Regions from separate parts of the Rhodococcus sp. PSi06 genome, predicted to be linked through region 1. Evidence: predicted binding sites of a transcription regulator. Region 1 holds the regulator's gene; each other region holds the start of a gene.
The links. Region 1 encodes LexA, which represses DNA repair genes until DNA is damaged. Its sites were predicted from a motif close to CGAACANNTGTTCG; they were not measured.

Region 1 (4,369 bases):
CTGGGCTGTCAGTCGACGTCGGCCGACTCTCGGTGCTTGCGCAGCTCACGTATTTCCTTCTCGAAATCCTCGGCCGAGCTAAAGGAACGATAGACGGAGGCGAATCGCAGATACGCGACCTCGTCCAGGTCACGTAGCGGACCCAGAATGGCCAGTCCCACTTCGTTGCTGGGAATTTCGGCGGAACCGGCAGCGCGGATGGCATCTTCCACCTGCTGAGCGAGCAGGTTAAGTGCGTCGTTGTCGACATCCCTGCCCTGGCAGGCTCTACGTACTCCCTTGACGACCTTTTCACGGCTGAACGGTTCGGTGACCCCGCTGCGCTTCACGACGGCCAGCACTGCAGCCTCGACCGTGGTGAATCGTCGACCACACTCGGGGCATGAGCGACGCCGCCGAATTGCTTGCCCCTCGTCCATTTCACGCGAATCGACCACGCGTGAGTCGGGGTGCCTGCAGAACGGGCAATGCATGTGGGAGCCTCCGTCGTAGCCGATGCACCGACGTCGAACATTCGTGTCGGGGCAGTCAGTCGAGGATACTCAGTCATTCTGCGTGCACTGGGGCCGGTGGTCATCTGCCGGGCGCGTACTCGACCACAGCTCCATCGTGAACCTCGACCACACCGGCAGGCTGTCCCGCATCGGGTGTTGCGGCTCGCACGTTCGCGATTCCGATCAGGCCACCGGCGACGACGACGACTGCCAGCATCCACAGCACCAGCGATCGCATCCGCACCGGCTGACCGGCGAAGTGCGCCGAGGTCTCGTCGAAGGCGCGATCGGCGGCCTCGCGGTCGGTGACGTCGGTCCAGGACGGCTCCAGAACCGGCAGGCACGCTGACGTCTGTGCTCCGTGCGTCTCGAGAGAACTCCGCGTCTGGAGAGAAGTCCGCGTCGCGGGGGAATTGCGCAGCGCGGGACGAGCACGTCGACGACGCTCGACGCCAGTGGACCGGGTACGGACACCTACGGTGGTGGGGCGATCGGTGGTGATGGTCATCGGAACCTCGTCTTCGCTCGTTGGATCGCTTTTTCGATCAGGCGTTCGATGGACGCTTGTTCGAAGTTCTATCACGAGCCTCCGACAAAGTCTGTAGAAAACGCGACACGAGTCGAACAGATGTTTGATTCAACAGCTGATACACGCTAGATTCGTGTCAGAAACCACACGCCACACGAGTCGACACCATCAACTCCAGTCCGCGCAGAATTCATCACGCAGACCGGATCCAGGACATCAGCAGGAGGCCGACAGCATGAAGGACCAGACCTCGACGAGGTCGACCACGGGTTCCAAGACGACGGGTTCGAAGACGCCGGGTTCCGCGACCACCAAGGCCGCGGCCGCGAAGCCCGCCGCGGAGCCGACGCCCAAGGCCATGGAAGTCGGCACCGACATCAGCGCCGGCCTGACGGAGCGACAGCGGAAGGTACTCGAGGTCATTCGGGCTTCGGTGACCGAGCGCGGTTACCCGCCCAGCATTCGTGAGATCGGGGACGCCGTCGGCCTGACGTCCACGTCGTCCGTTGCTCATCAGCTCCGCACCCTGGAGCGGAAGGGATTCCTGCGGCGCGACGCCAATCGCCCCCGCGCGGTCGACGTTCGCGGTCTCGACGAGGTGCAGGCAGATCAGGCTGCCGCTGCGGTCGACGGTTCGTCCGAGGATCAGGATCGCCTGCCGACTCCGACGTTCGTACCGGTGCTGGGGCGGATCGCCGCCGGTGGACCGATCCTCGCCGAGGAAGCCGTCGAGGATGTGTTCCCGCTCCCCCGCGAGTTGGTCGGTCAGGGTTCGCTGTTCCTGCTGAGGGTCGTCGGTGAATCGATGATCGATGCAGCGATCTGCGACGGTGACTGGGTCGTCGTTCGCCAGCAGTCCGTGGCAGACAACGGAGACATCGTGGCCGCGATGATCGACGGTGAGGCCACCGTCAAGACGTTCAAGCGGTCGAAGGGTGAGGTGTGGTTGCTGCCGCACAACCCACTGTTCGAGCCGATTCCTGGTAACAATGCCGCCATCCTCGGCAAGGTAGTCACCGTGATGCGCAAGCTGTAGGAATTGCTTCGGCAGTGACACGGGAAGGGCCGCAGCACATGTGCTGCGGCCCTTGCCGTGTCGAGCGTCTACCGATCGGAGGTTCGGACGAATCAGAGGTTCAGTCCGCGACCGATGATCTCCTTCATGATCTCGGTGGTGCCGCCGTAGATCGTCTGGACGCGAGAGTCCATGTAGGCCTTGGCGATCGGGTATTCCTTCATGTAGCCGTAGCCGCCGTGCAACTGCAGGCACCGGTCGATCAGCTTGACCTGATTCTCGGTGGTCCACCACTTCGCCATCGCGGCTTCCTGGACTGTCAACTTGCCTTCGTTGAGCAGTTCGATGAACTTGTCCACCATGATTCGAGTGGCGGTGGTTTCGGTGGCCAACTCCGCCAACACGAATCGGGTGTTCTGGAACTTGCCGATCGACTTCCCGAACGCCTTGCGGTCGCGGCAGTACTGGATGGTCATGTCCAGTGCCGATTCCATGGCCGCTGCTGCAACCACGGCGATCGAGAGGCGTTCCTGGGGAAGGTTCTGCATGAGGTAGATGAAGCCCATGCCCTCTTCACCGAGCAGGTTGGCGGCGGGCACGCGAACGTCGGTGAAGCTGAGTTCGGCGGTGTCCTGGGCCTTCATGCCGATCTTGTCGAGGTTGCGTCCCCGCTCGAAACCGGGCATGTCGCGCTCCACTACCAGCAGGCTGAAGCCCTGGGCACCCTTCTCGGGGTCGGTGCACGCTACGACGATGATCAGATCGGCGTTGATCCCGTTGGTGATGAACGTCTTCGATCCGTTCAGGACCCAGTCGTCGCCGTCGCGCACGGCCTTGGTCTTGATGCCCTGCAGATCGCTTCCGGTGCCCGGCTCGGTCATGGCGATCGCGGTGATCAGCTCACCCGAGCAGAATCCGGGGAGCCAACGCTGCTTCTGCTCGTCGTTGGCCAGTTCGATGAAGTACGGCGCGACGACGTCGTTGTGCAGCGTGAAGCCGATGCCGCTGTAGCCGCCGCGGGTGGTTTCCTCGGTCACGATGGCGTTGTAGCGGAAGTCCTTGACGCCGCCGCCGCCGAACTCCTCCGGTGCGGCAGTTCCGAGGAAGCCCTGCTTGCCGGCCTCTACCCAGACACCGCGGTCGACGATGTTCTGCTCTTCCCACTTGGCATGGTTGGGCGCTACGTGCTGTTCGAGAAACTTCCGGTACGACTCCCGGAACAGCTCGTGCTCGGGCTCGAAAAGTGTGCGGTCCACGCAGATCTCCTTGTTCGATGCGCACCGTCGTCGACCACGAGAAAGGGGTGTCACAGCGCGGTCGTCGGTGCGACTGACGTCACCGTTCAACAGTACGTTCGCGGTATACCGGGGGTCGATGACCAAAACGTGCGCGATCCGTGACCGCCCCCGCTAAGTCCGCCGGTTCGCGGTGCTTCTCGCGAGCGCCGAGACGATCGGATAGCCGAGCAGGATGCCGAGCGAACCCCACGCGATCCCGCCCAGTTCGACCGATCCGACCGACAGCGTGAGGTCGCCGATGCCCGCGACGAGCGCCGCGGCGACGACGATCAGGTTGACCGGATCGGCAAAGTCGACCTTGGCGTCGGTCCAGATCCGAACGCCCAGCAGCCCGATGAGTCCGTACAGGACCAGGGTCGCTCCCCCGATGACGCCGTCGGGGACGGTGAAGATCAGGGCACCGAACTTGGGAGAGAACGCCAGCACTATCGCGGTGGCAGCGGCGACCCAGTACGCGGCCGTCGAATAGACGCGCGTGGCTGCCATGACGCCGATGTTCTCTGCGTACGTGGTGGTGCCCGAGCCACCGGCGGCTCCGGCCAGAGTGGTCGCCAACCCGTCGGCGATCAGCGCGTCCCCGGCCACGTCGTCGAGGTTCTTGCCGGTCATCGCGGCGACAGCCTTGACGTGTCCGACGTTCTCGGCGACGAGGACGATCACCACCGGCAGTGCCACCAGGATCACCGACAGCTCGAACGACGGTCCACGGAACTCCGGCAGGCCGATCCAGCTCGCCGCGCTCAGAGCGTCGAGGCGCGGTTGCGCGATTCCGCCGGTGACGGCGGCGAACACCCAGCCCACGACGACACCGAGCAGAATCCCGAGCCTGCCCAGCAGCCCCGGTCCTACGGCAGTGGCCAGCAGAATGGCAACCAGCGTCACTGCGGCGATCAAGGGCTGCGCCTCGAACGATGTTGTTGCAGCCGGGGCCAGATTGAGCCCGATCAACACCACCACTGCACCGGTCACCACCGGAGGCATCGCTGCGTCGAGCACACGCCGACCGGCGAACTTCACCACGAAGCCGATGGCC
Region 2 (4,369 bases), on a different contig from region 1:
AGAGCCCGAAGCCGCCGACCGCGATGGTCGCCCCACGGCCGATGTCCGCGACCGCGTCGGCAGCGGACGCGTAGGTCTTTCCTGTCACAAGAACTCCTGATGTGTTCGTTGAGCAAACGATGACTGTCAGTGAACCTGAGCTGCAGTTCGATGTGGCAGGAATGGCCCGGATTGCTCGTTCGATGAACAGTTCTGCAGTTGGTGTCCATTGAGTGGACGTATGATCCTGGGGTGACGTCAGCGGAAGCCAACGCGAGTGTGATCGGAAAGATCTGTTCGTTGCTGCGTGCAGCCGGAGCCGAGGAGCCGTCCGGGGCCTCCACCACGGCCCTCGCGCGGGCGGCGGGCATCGCGCGGCCCACCACCCACCGCTTGCTGTCCACGCTCGCCGAGCAGGGTTTCGTGGATCGCGACGCCGGTACAGGTCGCTGGTCGCTGGGACCGGAGATCTACCTGCTGGGGTCCATGGCGGCCCTGCGGTACGACATCACGGACCAAGCGCGAAAAGTGGTGCAGGCGTTGGCGACCGACAGTGGTGAGAGTGCCTTCCTGTCTGCTCGACGGGGATCGGAGACGGTGTGCTTACTTCGAGTGGAGGGTAGTTTTCCCCTGCGCTCGCACGTGCTCTACGAGGGAATTCGGCTGCCGCTCGGAGTGGCGTCCGCAGGGTTGGCCATTCTCGCGCACTTACCGGATCGGGAGGTCGACGAGTATCTCGATGGCGTGGACCTGGTGTCGGAGTGGGGGGAGAGTCACTCCGCGGCGGAGATACGCAGACGGATAACGCATACCCGCACCACGGGATTTGCCGTCAATCCGGCACTGCTCGTGGAGGGTAGCTGGGGGCTCGGTGCCGCCGTGTTCGATCGCGCCGAGAAGCCGGCGTGGGCGCTGAGTTTGACGGGTGTCGAGACGCGTTTTCGCGACGATCGACGACGGGAGCTGGGCAAGATGCTCCTCGACGCGGCGCACCGACTCACGGTGCAACTGGGGGAGCGGCCAAGCCCCGGCTAGCTGTCGAGCTCGTCCAGAATGTCTGCGGCGTCCTGGCTGCCTGCGTCCGCCAGTCTCTGCAGTTCGGCGCGATCACCGCGTTCTCCGGCAAGTTCGACGAGGATGTCGACGGCATCGGTACTGCCTGCGTCGGCGAGGGAGCGCAGTTCGTCGAGGTCGTTTCGAGAGCCTGCGAGTTCGACCAACTGGTCGAGTGCATCCTGATCGCCTTCGCTTGCCTGGGCGCGCAAGGCGGCCAGCTCGGCCGCTGTGGAGTCGGGCTCGGTCATGGGTCGGAGTGTAGAACGATTCGGCGAATAGTGGCAGGCCAGCCGACCTTTTTGCGGCTTGCGCGTTCTTGTCGGTGGGTCTAGATAGTCTTCATTCGGTTCGAACGCATGTTCTGAATAGTTGCTCACCGGGGGGTGAAAAATGGGTGCAGTACCGATCGTGTCGTTGGAGGCGTTGACTGCCGCTGCGCAGGCAGAAAACCAGTATGCGTTCCGCAAGATCGCCGCCTGCTACGACGTCCATCGGACCTGGATCACCCACGATTTCAAGTTCAAGCATTACAGCCGGTACGGGCGCACCGAGATGGCGGCCGCGTTGGGGTGCTCGGCGACAATTGCCGAATCGTACGTCTCGGTCGGTGTTGCGCTGCACACTCGACTGCCCCTGGTGCGGACAGCATTCGAGGCCGGGGAGATCGATCTTCCGCGAGTGCGGACGGTGTGCCGGATCCTCGACAATCTCTCCGACGAGATCGTGCGCATGGTCGAGGACGAGATCGTCGAGGCAGCGCAACGTAATTCACCCGGTCCACTGGAGAAGGAGATCTGGGACATCCTGCTGCGGGTCGCCCCGGAGGAAGCGGCAGCACTACGCGAGTTCGCGAAACGATTCAGGCACATCTCCTACAACCCGGCCGGTGAGTTGGCGCGGATCCGCGCGGAATTGACCGCCCCCGAGGCCGCTGCGGCGTGGCAGTTGCTCGAGGAGATGGCCGACACCCTGTGTCCGAAAGATCCTCGCGGGAAGCAGGACCGGTTGTGTGATGCGTTCATGGCGAGGATGCACGGCGAACCCCGCTTGGCGTGCCTGTGCCAACGCGAGGATTGTCCGAAAAAAGATGCAGAGCTGCCCGATCGTCGGGTGCCGTTGACGATGATCACCGTCGATATCGCCACCCTCATCGGACTACTTACGAACCCGGCTTACCTGGCCGGGCATGGCTCGATCGATCCGGATCTCGCACGAGAGTTGTCGCGCAACAGTCAGTGGCAGGTCCTGCTCACCGAGGCCGTCACTCTCGCAGAGAAGCTCGGTCTGGCGGTGCAGAACCCGGAGACCGGGGAATGGGAACGACGCAGCGGCGGCGAGACAGACGGGGCTGCAACGGGATCCGATGCGGGAACGGTGACAGACACTTACACGGATACAGATTTCGCAGCAGACGCAGCAGATGCACCGGAGACGCCGGGAGATGCGGTCGACGAGACGGCCGAGACCGGTGGGTCCGAGGGGATCGAAAAGAATGGCGTAACCGGCGAGGTTGGCGGGTCCGAGGAGGACGAGGAGTCCACACCTGTGCCTGCGACCGATCCGTCGGCAATTCCCGAAATGGGTGCCGCCGATCGGGCCCGGAAGAACGCAGCAACACGTGCAGGTGCACCGGTGACCGACCGGCAAGCTGACGCACCGTCGGCCACCGACCCCGAGGCAGCTGCTCCCTCGGAAACCGCGCCAGCTTCAGGATCGTGTCCGGAACAGGCATCGCCGGAACCTGATATCGCATCGAACTGTGCGCAATCACGTTCGTCTGCAACACCGTCCGGACCCGCAGCCTCCGCCCAGAGACCAGCCGAAGGCCAGGCACCGCCAACAGACCAGGCACCAGGAACCGACCCGGCACCCGCAGCAGCCAGCGACAACCCCCACCAGTATCGGTTGGGATCACTGGCCTCTGCTGCTCCCCTGTTCTGTACCCACACACCCGTCGGCAAGGGCACACGGCACAGCTCTGCCCTCGACCTGCCCTCCGCGAGTCGGCGCAACAACCCGGCCAGCCACACCACAGGCCACACGCCCGGAGCCCGCACACCCTCAGGTATTTACCTCGGCAACGCCTCCCTCGCTGCTGCTCTCGAAGCAGCGATCGCCGCCGACCCCACCCTCGGCAAGACCGTCGCCAGCGATCCACTCACCGACCGAGCCCTGATCTACCGACCCGACGCCCTGACCGCCGCCGCAGTGCGACTCCGCGACCGCCACTGCCGATTCCCCGGCTGCCAAAGACCCGCAGGCCGCTGCCAACTCGACCACATCGCCCCGTTCGACCATGCCAACCCCCTCGGCGGCGGCTGGACGACGGTCAACAACCTCCAATGTCTCTGCGAGTTCCACCACACCGTCAAAACCGCCGGCTACTGGAGCGCCGTCATGCTCCCCGGCGGCGCGATCCTCTGGCGATCCACCTCGAAGACCACCCGAAGCACCCTGCCTGCCAACGGCACAGCCGTCCCCATTCTCGGCAACGACCTGAGACCACACATCCCCACCAAACCCAGACGATCCGGCATCATCGCCTACCCACACCCACCGAACCCGCCTGGCAACGAACAGCCCGAGACAGACGACACAGAAGCACCGCCGTTCTAGATGCAGGGTTCGAGCTACACAGTTCAGTAGTCGAACGCCTCGAACCTGACGTCTTCATCGCCTACCCACTCCAGAACTGCTTCGTGCAGGGGCCGAGCAGCGCACACGTAGAACTTTCGTCGCCCAACGCGTCCCACTGCTTCGACGTCGGCCTCGGTCATTCTTCGGGTGCGTATCCGGGCTCCGAGCTGTTCGAGAGTGCGACGCTGGGCGAGCTTGTCGGAGTCCATCTGTCCGGTGAGGAACACCGTGATTGCCACCCCCAACTGGCTGACCCGCTCGACGACGTCGACGGCGAGAGCCAGGTCCTCCGCGCGCACGCTCCAGAGCAGGGTCAGCGCGAGTCCGGATTCGTGGGCAGCGTGCGCCTGTGCCATGAATGGGGTGATCCCGACCCCCGATGCCACGACCACGATGTCGTCGGTAGTCGGCTTGGTGTCGGCGTACTGGGTGTCGGCGTATCGGGTGTCATCCTCGCCGCCGAAGCCCATGACAGTGACAGTCATGTCCGAACCCTGGGTCCATCGCGACAGCAGCCCGGTGACCGGTCCGTGCTCCCGGACGGTGATCTCGAACAGGTTGCTGCCCAGCGTATGCGGTTCGCTCGACACAGTGAACGTTCTGATGAAGTCGTCGTTGAGGGAGCTCGGGTCGTGATCGCGCATGTGCGACCAGCCGCGATCGAGTTGGGCTGAGAAGTCGAGGGTGACGTGTTGGC
Region 3 (4,369 bases), on a different contig from region 1:
ATCTGATCGCTGCGATCAGCTACCGACGGGGTGCTGAGCAGCTGACTTGGATTCGGCGGGTGCCTACAGGTCGCCCGGTCCTACGCGTGCCGCTGGTCCACCCCTGGGCTACAGAAAAGACCCGCCCCGGTGTACCGGGATGCGGGCCTTGACGGGTTCTACGGACTGTGAGCCTTTGCGTCAGGTCAGCTCGGCCGGTGGAGAGGTTGGGCGTCCTTCGGCGGTGTCACGGAGCCATTGCGGTACCTCGCGGCCGCTGCGCTCGCGGAGAGCGATCGAGGCGCGGGCTGCTGCGGCGGCGACTCGGGGACGCTCGGCGGGGCGGTCGGTGCGCTTTTCGGTCGTGTTCATCGTGGGTCCTCCAGCTCGTTCTGGGTTTCAGTGTCCTCGGTTTGCTCCTGGTCCGCCAGCGCGCGTCGGGCTGCAGCTCGATCGGAAATTGCGACCAGGACATCCTGCTCGGTTCGGGTGATCAAGGCGGAGTCGGTGACAGTGGCGTAGATGTCCCATCCGAGTTCGGCTTCGGTGTCATTGTCACTGGTGGTGCGTTCCAAGCACCAGGTGATCCGTTGCCAGGCTTGGGCGCGTTTGTCGGCCACGGTGCGTTGGCGGACGGTCAGGGCGACGCCGACGACGGCGAGGACGCCGACGATCAGGGTGATCCATGCTTGCGCGGGCATCAGGAGCGTTCCTTCAGGTCGTAAGGGATGGTGTCTCGTCAGGGGTGTTGTACGAGTGCCGGTTCGGGACACTGGATCTGGTGGCTATCGGCATGAGGTGCGGAGCGGCCGCCCTGTACCGACAACAGGCAGAGCTGAGCCCTGACGCTGGTGTTGGTCGTCATGCGGGTTGTCGTGGTTCTTCGTCGCCGGTGTCGCCGGTGTCGTCTGTGTCGTGGTGGTGGTCGGGTGGGTAGAGGACTTCTTCGGGGTGGTGTGCGTGATTGATCAGGCCGCGCCTGCGTGGGTCCATTGCGGTGGGTGGGTGCCAGAGGGTGCGGCCTGGATATCTGTGTGTTGCTGCGGTTGTGGTGGTGGCCCACTTGCCGGGGCCGGTGCCGACGAGTGCGTGGTGCATGTCGCAGGCGAAGGTGAGTGAGTCGATGTCGGTGGGTCCGCCGTCGGTCCAGTCGTCGAGGTGGTGGGTTTGGCACCAGGTGGAGGGGCGGGTACAGGAGGGGAAGCTGCAGCCGCGGTCGCGGGCAATGAGGACGATGCGTTGGTCGGCGGAGGCGATGCGTTTGGATCGGCCGAGGTAGAGGGCTCTTCCGTTGTCGTCGAAGAGGGTGAGGTAGTGGTGGGCGTGGGAGGCCATGCGGATGGCGTCTCGGATGGAGACGCGGGATCCGGTGGCGGTCTTGGCGTATCCGCAGCCTGCTTCGAGGTCGTTGAGGGTCATGGTGACGATGGCGGTGACGGGTAGTCCGCGGTGGGTGCCGAGGGTTCCGGAGGCGAGGGTGTGACGGAGTGCCATCTTCAGCGCGTCGTGGTGGCGTTCGCGTTGACTGCGGGTATCGCGGGCGGCGGCAGCAGCCCTCACTGCGCTATCCGGGGCAGCGGGATCCGGTGACGCGGGATCCGGGGGAACGTCATCGGTTGTGTCGTCGGCGTCAGCACTGCGGTCGAGTCCTGTTGGGTCGTCGAGTCCGGCTGGGTCGTTGGGTGTTGTGCCGCAAGCACAGTCGGCACCGCACTGGCCGCAGTTGCCTGTACCGCATTCGCATTCGCGTTTGCCGGCCTCGTTGCTGTTGCTCCCACCGCTGGCGTCGTCACCGCACTTGCGGTCGCCGCAGTTGCAGTCGCCGCAGTCGTGGTCACTGTCGCAGTTACTGTCATGCCACAGTCCGGCAGCACTGGATTCGGCATCGCGCAGAGTGGGTTCCGGTTTCGGCACCCTGTCGCCGCCGTTCCCACGGCTCGTGCTTCCACGGCTCGTGCTCCCGTGGCTCTGATTCCCGGCCTCGTCGTCGCTGCTGGACTTGTCGCTGCGCGTCTTGTCGAGGCCGTCCTTGTTGTCGCGGCTGGCCTCGTTGTGGACCACCGACGTCGGGTCGGCAGGATTGTTCACTCCCGGCTTCGCAGCTTTGGAGAACAATGCTTCGAGGTAGGCCCGTAGTTCGGAGTCGACGCAGAAGTTGCCTTCCGACATCCCGTCGGCGCCCTGCTCACCGAGGTAGAAGAACGCATCCCGACGCTTCCGCGGCCTGGGCTTCCCGTCCTCGTCTTCGTCCTCGTCGAAGTCGCCGTCGGGGTTCAAGATCGCATCCAGGTTCGCCACCAACGGCGCGAAGTCGTCGGGCCGCCGGGTGCAGGCGTACCCGACCAACTGCTGCTCGGCGAGATCGCGGGTTTGCGGATCGACACTGGCCGGTAGATGCTTGAAGAATTCGCGGATCATTTGCACATGCTTGGTATCGAGCAATCCCGCCCGCACCGCGTCCGCGGTGTGCGGCAGCAACGGCGGCAGGTGTTCACCGGACAAGGCGGTGCGGTCCCCCAGCTCCGCCGCCAGACGCACCCGAGCACCGCCGGCGCGTGGGGTGATGCGCAGCATCCATGCCACCGAGCACGGCACCGAGCCCGGGTACACATCGAGACCGTGCTGAGCGATCAACTCGTTGAGCCAGGTGTGCGAGTGCGCCGGCAGCGACCGCGACACGGACTCCATGCGTTGGATGACTGCACGGCGATCGGCGTTGCTCCATGCCGCCGATGCCTGGCCGGCCAACGCGGCGACCGCAGACTCGACCGCATCGACCAACACCGCCAAGTCCGGATCGGACACGTCGGGGGCGGGCGGCACCGTCTCGATGCCGTCCACCCCTGATCCGCCGTCCCCCGAAAGCATGACCGAAATCTACCGCGACCCACCGACAAGTATTCGAACGTACGTTCCCGTCTAATCAACCCCGCCTTAGATCACAGACTCGATGAGCGCTCGCCTAATCCGCCAGAAAATAGGTAGTCGAATCGTCCTCGTGCCGAGGTAGCGTCAGCTTCGGAATCACATCGGTTGCAGGCGCAACGACTCGGTGCTGACCGAACCCAGGAAGGAGACGCCATGACCGTGCGACCGTCCGGCGATGCAACTGCCGCCGACTGGCTCGTCCACGCCGATCGTGATTGGTGGGACCTCGTCACCAGAGGTCCACTGGGGTTCGAGAGCTACGCGCGCCTCCGATTCATTCCGGATCCGACGCACACGGATCAGAGTGAAGGCGAGGCCGACGTTCCATATGACGAGCGTTCGGAGACAGACCAATTGGCGATAGTCGTCGCGACGCTGGCTCAACACACAACGACCCCGCAGGACTGTTACTTCTGCGTGTGGGAGGGATGGGGAGGCTTCGAGGCTCGAGGTGCCGCGCGCGTCAAGCTGCCGGAACGCGAAGCATTCCTGTTTCGAGGACCTGCCCTGGACCTGCTGAACTGGGAGCAGGCGCTCGATCCCCCAGGTCTCGAGGGATTGCCGATTCCGTCTTTCGTCTGGCCCGCCGACCGAGCCTGGTGCATCGCCAACGACATCGACCCCCACTTCGCCACCGTCGGTGCCAGTTCAGCGGCGATCGAGGACGTTCTCGCCGACCGCCGAGTCGACACGGTCATCGACGACCCTGCCAGCCCACAACCCTGGTACAGCCATTGAGTACCCGCAGCGCAGAATGGTCGAACGGCGATCTGCAACAAAACGTCTCGGAAGCAGGCTGGGTTGACGACAACCTGAAGGTCGTCCCCGAAACCACGGTGGGCTCGCTCGTTCCCATCGTGTTCGACGCCTATGCCCGCATCCAATATCCCACTGCCGGCACCACGTCGGCTCGTTCGAAGTCTGCGAAATCCGTTGCAGGCGTGGTCGATCTACTCGCTCGAAGCACGAACACACCGGACGAATGCTGGTTCGCCATCTGGGAAGGAAACACCGCACTCGACGACATCCGCGAATCGGCACCGACCGCGGACATCGCCGGCTACAACTATTTCCTGCTGCGGGGGTCGGTCTCACGAGCCGCAGACACATTGAACGGACTATCGCCGAATCTGTGGTGGCCCACCGACCATGCATGGTGCGTGGCTCAGCATTTCGACTTCCCTTGTGCATATCTCGGCGGCAGCACGAAAACCGTGGCGGACCTGCTCGCGCTCAGTGAGGTCGAATCACGCCCGGTACGCATCGACCAGATCGTCACCGCGAACTACGAGCGACACAATGACTGAGCTCAGCCGTCAGACGCAACAGTCTCGACGACTGATGCCCTCCAACGGATACCGAATTCGTCGGGCACCACAAGTTCTCGCCGAAATTCCACGGCACCGCTGTACGTCACACTGAACGCGCCAGGATGTCGCGTCGCGATCAATTCCCGGCGTTG
Region 4 (4,369 bases), on a different contig from region 1:
ATAGTCCTGACGGTCGTGGCCATCGGCGCGTTGCTCCCGATGACTCGGCCGTTCTTCATGGCCGATCGGTATGCGACCGTCTCGGCCGCGGTGATCGCGTCGATGATCGTGATTCCACTGCAAACCGTCATTCCGGAGGAGCTCGCCTTCCGCGGGGTTCTGCACGGAACGCTCGGGCGCATCTACGGAGCACGAGGTGTCTTCGCCGCGGGATCGCTGCTCTTCGGACTGTGGCACATCGCGTCCTCGCTCGGTCTGACCGCCGGCAATGTCGGCCTCAGTGGGTTCCTCGGGGGCGGGCTGTTCGGACAGATCGTCGGCATCGGACTGGCCGTCATCGCCACCGCCGCGGCCGGGGTGGTCTTCACCTGGCTCCGCAGCCGCAGCGGAAGTCTCATCGCCCCCATTGCGCTGCACTGGTCGTTGAACGGACTCGGTGCATTGGCCGCCGCCCTGGTGTGGCACGCATCGATGAGCTGATCCAGGTGAAAGCGGATTTGCACGAGTATCTCCGCATCGCCCGCAAGAACATGCTGTGGAAACTCGACGGCCTCACCGAATACCAGAAGCGTCGGCCGATGACGCCGACCGGAACGAATCTCCTGGGTCTCGTAAAGCACTTGGCCCTCGTCGAGTACGGCTACTTCGGAATCACTTTCGGTCGTGAGTTTCCCGCTCGTTTCGCCGAGCTGGAGGCATCGGCCATAGCCCGGCTGAATTCCGACATGTGGGCCGCCGCTGAAGAATCGTCGGAATCGATTGTCGCCCTCTACCGGGAGGCATGGGAACATTAGGACAAGACCATCGCAGCCAACGAACTGGACACAGTAGGACGCGTCCTGCACTGGCCGGTGGAGAAGCAAGAAGTGACGTTGCATCGCGTGCTGGTGCACCTGTGCATCGAAACGAATCGACATGCCGGACACGCAGACATCCTGCGAGAACTGATCGACAGTTCCGTCGGGCTGCGCCTCGGCAACGAAAATATGGCCGACGGCGACGCAGCGTGGTGGGCACAGTACCGCGCCGAGCTGGAAACCGTTGCGCGAGAAGCTGATGAAGTTCATCCGACGACATGATGGATTGACCTACCAGTTCGTACGAGACGGATTCTGCTACGGATTCCAGTCGTACCGAAGAATCGACGCGGACATCTTCTGCCGACGGCTCCCCAGCTACGGCTGGGTGGTCTGTGATGCAGCAGAGTCAGAGATCTCGAGCAGACCGTTCGACGACGCAGGCTTCGGCGATCGACCGCCGGAAGGCGTGTGGGTGAGCCGCAAGGGCGATACGTCGCACGTATACGACTGCGTGGCGGATTGATGCCACAGGCCACCGACAGGTTTGTATTCACGAATCCTTATGCAGGACAATAGTTTTCAATTCGACTATCATTGCGTATCGAACTCATGTTCGATACACTTCTTCCTATGGCGACGGAGATCTGGCAACTGAGCGAGGCGCAACTCCTCGCCGACGCTGCCGCGGTCTCCCACCAGATTCAGTTGTTGGAAGCCCGGCGCATCGCCCTCGTCGCCGAGATCGACACCCGCGTTTCGCGGGAGAAACTCGGCTTTCCAGGACCCGCCGGCTGGCTGACCTCCACCACACTGCTCTCCCCGAGCAAGGCGAACAAGATCGTGGCCCTCGCCCGCGGACTGAAGAACTTCCCCGACATCGCCGACGCCGTGAACACCGGCAGCATCTCCATCGACCACGCCGCCCTGATCCTCGACTTCGCCGAAACACCACCGAAGGGTCTTGTGCAGGAAGGCCAGGACGACGCGAGAGCGGCACTGCTCACATCCGCGACCGGACCCGACGCCAGAACCGGACCACTGCGCGCAGCGATCACCCGCCTCCACGACAGCTTCGGCGGAAAGACCCCGCCGCCCGAAGACACCGACCGCAACGAACTCTTCGCCTCCACAACGTTGAACGGGCGCATGGTCCTCAAAGGGGACTTCGACGCCATCACCGGCGAAAAACTCCTCACGGCCCTCTCGCCGTTGACCGAACCTCGACCCGCAGTCGACGGCACCCAAGATGAACGCAGTCCCGCACGGCGACGAGCCGACGCCTTCGGGCACATCCTCGACCGCTACCTCGCCTCCAGTAACCGCCCCACCGAAGGCGGAGAGAAACCGCATGTCAACCTGCACATCAACCTGCGCGACCTCACTGACCTCCGCAACGCTGCCGCAGGCGCAAACAACGCAGACATCACCGACGACGAGAACACCCGCGCCGCAACCGAACCCGACAGCAAGATCGGCAGCGACCGTGGCGCATATCGCGATCTGTTCGGCGACGGCACCACCGTCGGCTGGCTGCCCTGGATGGGACCACTGTCCCGCAACAGCTCGCGTCAACTGGCCTGCGACTGCCTTCTCACGGCCATCGTCATGGATGAGAACGGCAACCCGCTCAACCTCGCGCGCACTGTTCGCACCGTCACCGCCAAACAGAAACGAGCGTTGACCGCCCGCGATCACGGGTGCGCGTTTCCCGGTTGCGGCAAACCCGCCGCCTGGACCGAAGGCCACCACATCTGGCACTGGACCGACGGCGGCCCCACCGACATGAACAACCTGGTCCTGCTCTGCGGATTCCACCACCGACTCATCCACCACTCAGACTGGGAAGTGTTCATCGCAGCCGATCAGCACCCCTGGTTCGTACCCCCGGCCACTGTCGACCCCACCCGACAACCGCGACGATCACACGCCCGAGCCGGCCCCCACATCGCCTGAGCTCCGGCAAAAACACTCCAGCCCCGCACCGAGAACACGGTGCGGGGCTGGAAGAGATTGGTCTCAGGAACCCGAGGGAGCTGCGGGAGCTGCGGGCGGTGCGGGAGGAGTCGCACCATCAGCCGGAGCGGGCGGTGCAGGCGGCGTGGCACCGTCACCCTCGGCACCCGGAGTCGGCGGTGCGGGAGGCGTCGCACCATCGGCAGGAGCCGGCGGTGCGGGAGGCGTAGCGCCATCACCCTCGGCGGGCGGTGCAGGCGGCGTCGCGCCGTCGCCCGGTGCACACACAGCACCACCAGGGCCACCTGCGCCCGGTCCACCCTTACCGGGACCACCATCGGCCGGTCCGCCCTTACCCGGACCACCAGCGGGCGGAGCAGGCGGCGTCGCACCGTCACCCGGTGCCGGTGGGGTAGGAACCGCGGGAACCGTCGATCCGTCGCCGGAATCCGGTGCCGCAGGAGCCGCCGGCACCTCGGACGCATCCGTTCCCCCACCACCGTCGGTTCGCTGACCGAGTGCGGACGACGACGCGACCGTGGACACGCCGGGAGACACATCGGGTCCGGTGGCGGCGAACACCGCGCCGGTCACCAGGGCTCCAACTGCCAGACCGGCTGCAGCGGTCGCCGCCAGCGGTATCCGTCCTCTCCACCGCTTGGGCTTGTTCTCCCGAGTCGCCGGGGCACTCGGGGTGGGCTCGGGGTTGGATGCGGCTGGGATCGGTTGAGTCTGATCGTTCACGTTCACTCCTTGTTGGGACTGTGTCGTTCGTTTCGGTCTGTCACCGACACTGCCGTCGCTAGCTGAAGTCACCCTGAAGCTGGGCGCATCTTCAGGATCACTTCAGGTGGTGGGTGACAATCGAGGCATGACATACAGTTCCGCTCCCCGGGTGATGGTGGTGGAGGACTCGCTGCCGATCCGGGAAGCGCTGATGGCCGCATTCGAGGACGCAGGTTTCACTGCCGCGTCCCTGCCCGACGGCGACGACTTCGAGACGACGATGGCAGGCTTCCGGCCCGACGTGGTGATCCTCGATGTCATGCTGCCCGGTGCGCGAGACGGTTTCGCTCTCATCGACGTCGTCCGGCAGAGCAGCGATGCCGGCATCATCATGGTCACCGCAAAAGATCAGTTGGCCGACCGACTGCGCGGACTGAGCGACGGTGCCGACGACTACGTGGTCAAACCATTTCAGCTCGACGAGGTGGTCGCCCGCGCAAAATCTGTGTTGCGCCGTCGCGGTCGGTCGTCCGACGCGGTCCAAGTAGGCGATCTACTGGTCGACGAGTCCGCCGGAGTGGTCACTCGCGCCGGTCAGGTTCTCGATCTGACTGCGACGGAACTCCGCCTGGCAACGTTCCTCGTTGCGCAGCGCGGACGCACCGTCTCCAAAACCTCTATCCTCGAGTCGGTCTGGGGCTACGGAGCGTATGACGGCAACCTGGTGGAAGTGCACATCAGTGCGTTGCGTCGCAAGATGGAAGCCCATGGGCCGCGGTTGATCCATACCGTCCGGGGCCTCGGTTATGCATTGCGGGCTCCGCAGTGAAGCGCACGCCCACGCCCTCGCTGCGAATGCGGGTGGTCGCCACCGTCGTCGTGTTGTTCGC

Region 2: the regulator LexA is predicted to act here: its motif matches at 1,385-1,398, upstream of ACFI9K_RS07300 (HNH endonuclease signature motif containing protein).
Region 3: the regulator LexA is predicted to act here: its motif matches at 2,882-2,895, upstream of ACFI9K_RS19395 (HNH endonuclease signature motif containing protein).
Region 4: the regulator LexA is predicted to act here: its motif matches at 1,403-1,416, upstream of ACFI9K_RS19780 (HNH endonuclease signature motif containing protein).

Annotation. Positions count from the first base shown of each region.
Region 1 covers NZ_JBHNYO010000005.1:264,703-269,071, reverse strand. Annotated here, with positions in the region: gene nrdR (transcriptional regulator NrdR) at 9-473, opposite strand; gene ACFI9K_RS09395 (hypothetical protein) at 574-1,002, opposite strand; gene lexA (transcriptional repressor LexA) at 1,382-2,059, shown strand; gene ACFI9K_RS09385 (acyl-CoA dehydrogenase family protein) at 2,152-3,294, opposite strand; gene ACFI9K_RS09380 (uracil-xanthine permease family protein) at 3,448-4,369, opposite strand, start outside.
Region 2 covers NZ_JBHNYO010000004.1:150,566-154,934, forward strand. Annotated here, with positions in the region: gene ACFI9K_RS07285 (CoA transferase subunit A) at 1-88, opposite strand, end outside; gene ACFI9K_RS07290 (IclR family transcriptional regulator) at 232-1,014, shown strand; gene ACFI9K_RS07295 (hypothetical protein) at 1,011-1,283, opposite strand; gene ACFI9K_RS07300 (HNH endonuclease signature motif containing protein) at 1,426-3,651, shown strand; gene ACFI9K_RS07305 (hypothetical protein) at 3,675-4,369, opposite strand, start outside.
Region 3 covers NZ_JBHNYO010000015.1:54,164-58,532, reverse strand. Annotated here, with positions in the region: gene ACFI9K_RS19405 (hypothetical protein) at 181-351, opposite strand; gene ACFI9K_RS19400 (hypothetical protein) at 348-680, opposite strand; gene ACFI9K_RS19395 (HNH endonuclease signature motif containing protein) at 841-2,847, opposite strand; gene ACFI9K_RS19390 (hypothetical protein) at 3,061-3,645, shown strand; gene ACFI9K_RS19385 (hypothetical protein) at 3,642-4,214, shown strand; gene ACFI9K_RS19380 (hypothetical protein) at 4,217-4,369, opposite strand, start outside.
Region 4 covers NZ_JBHNYO010000015.1:123,517-127,885, reverse strand. Annotated here, with positions in the region: gene ACFI9K_RS19795 (type II CAAX endopeptidase family protein) at 1-480, shown strand, start outside; partial or broken gene ACFI9K_RS19790 (DinB family protein) at 477-1,079, shown strand; gene ACFI9K_RS19785 (hypothetical protein) at 1,057-1,323, shown strand; gene ACFI9K_RS19780 (HNH endonuclease signature motif containing protein) at 1,431-2,753, shown strand; gene ACFI9K_RS19775 (hypothetical protein) at 2,817-3,497, opposite strand; gene ACFI9K_RS19770 (response regulator transcription factor) at 3,625-4,308, shown strand; gene ACFI9K_RS19765 (HAMP domain-containing sensor histidine kinase) at 4,305-4,369, shown strand, end outside.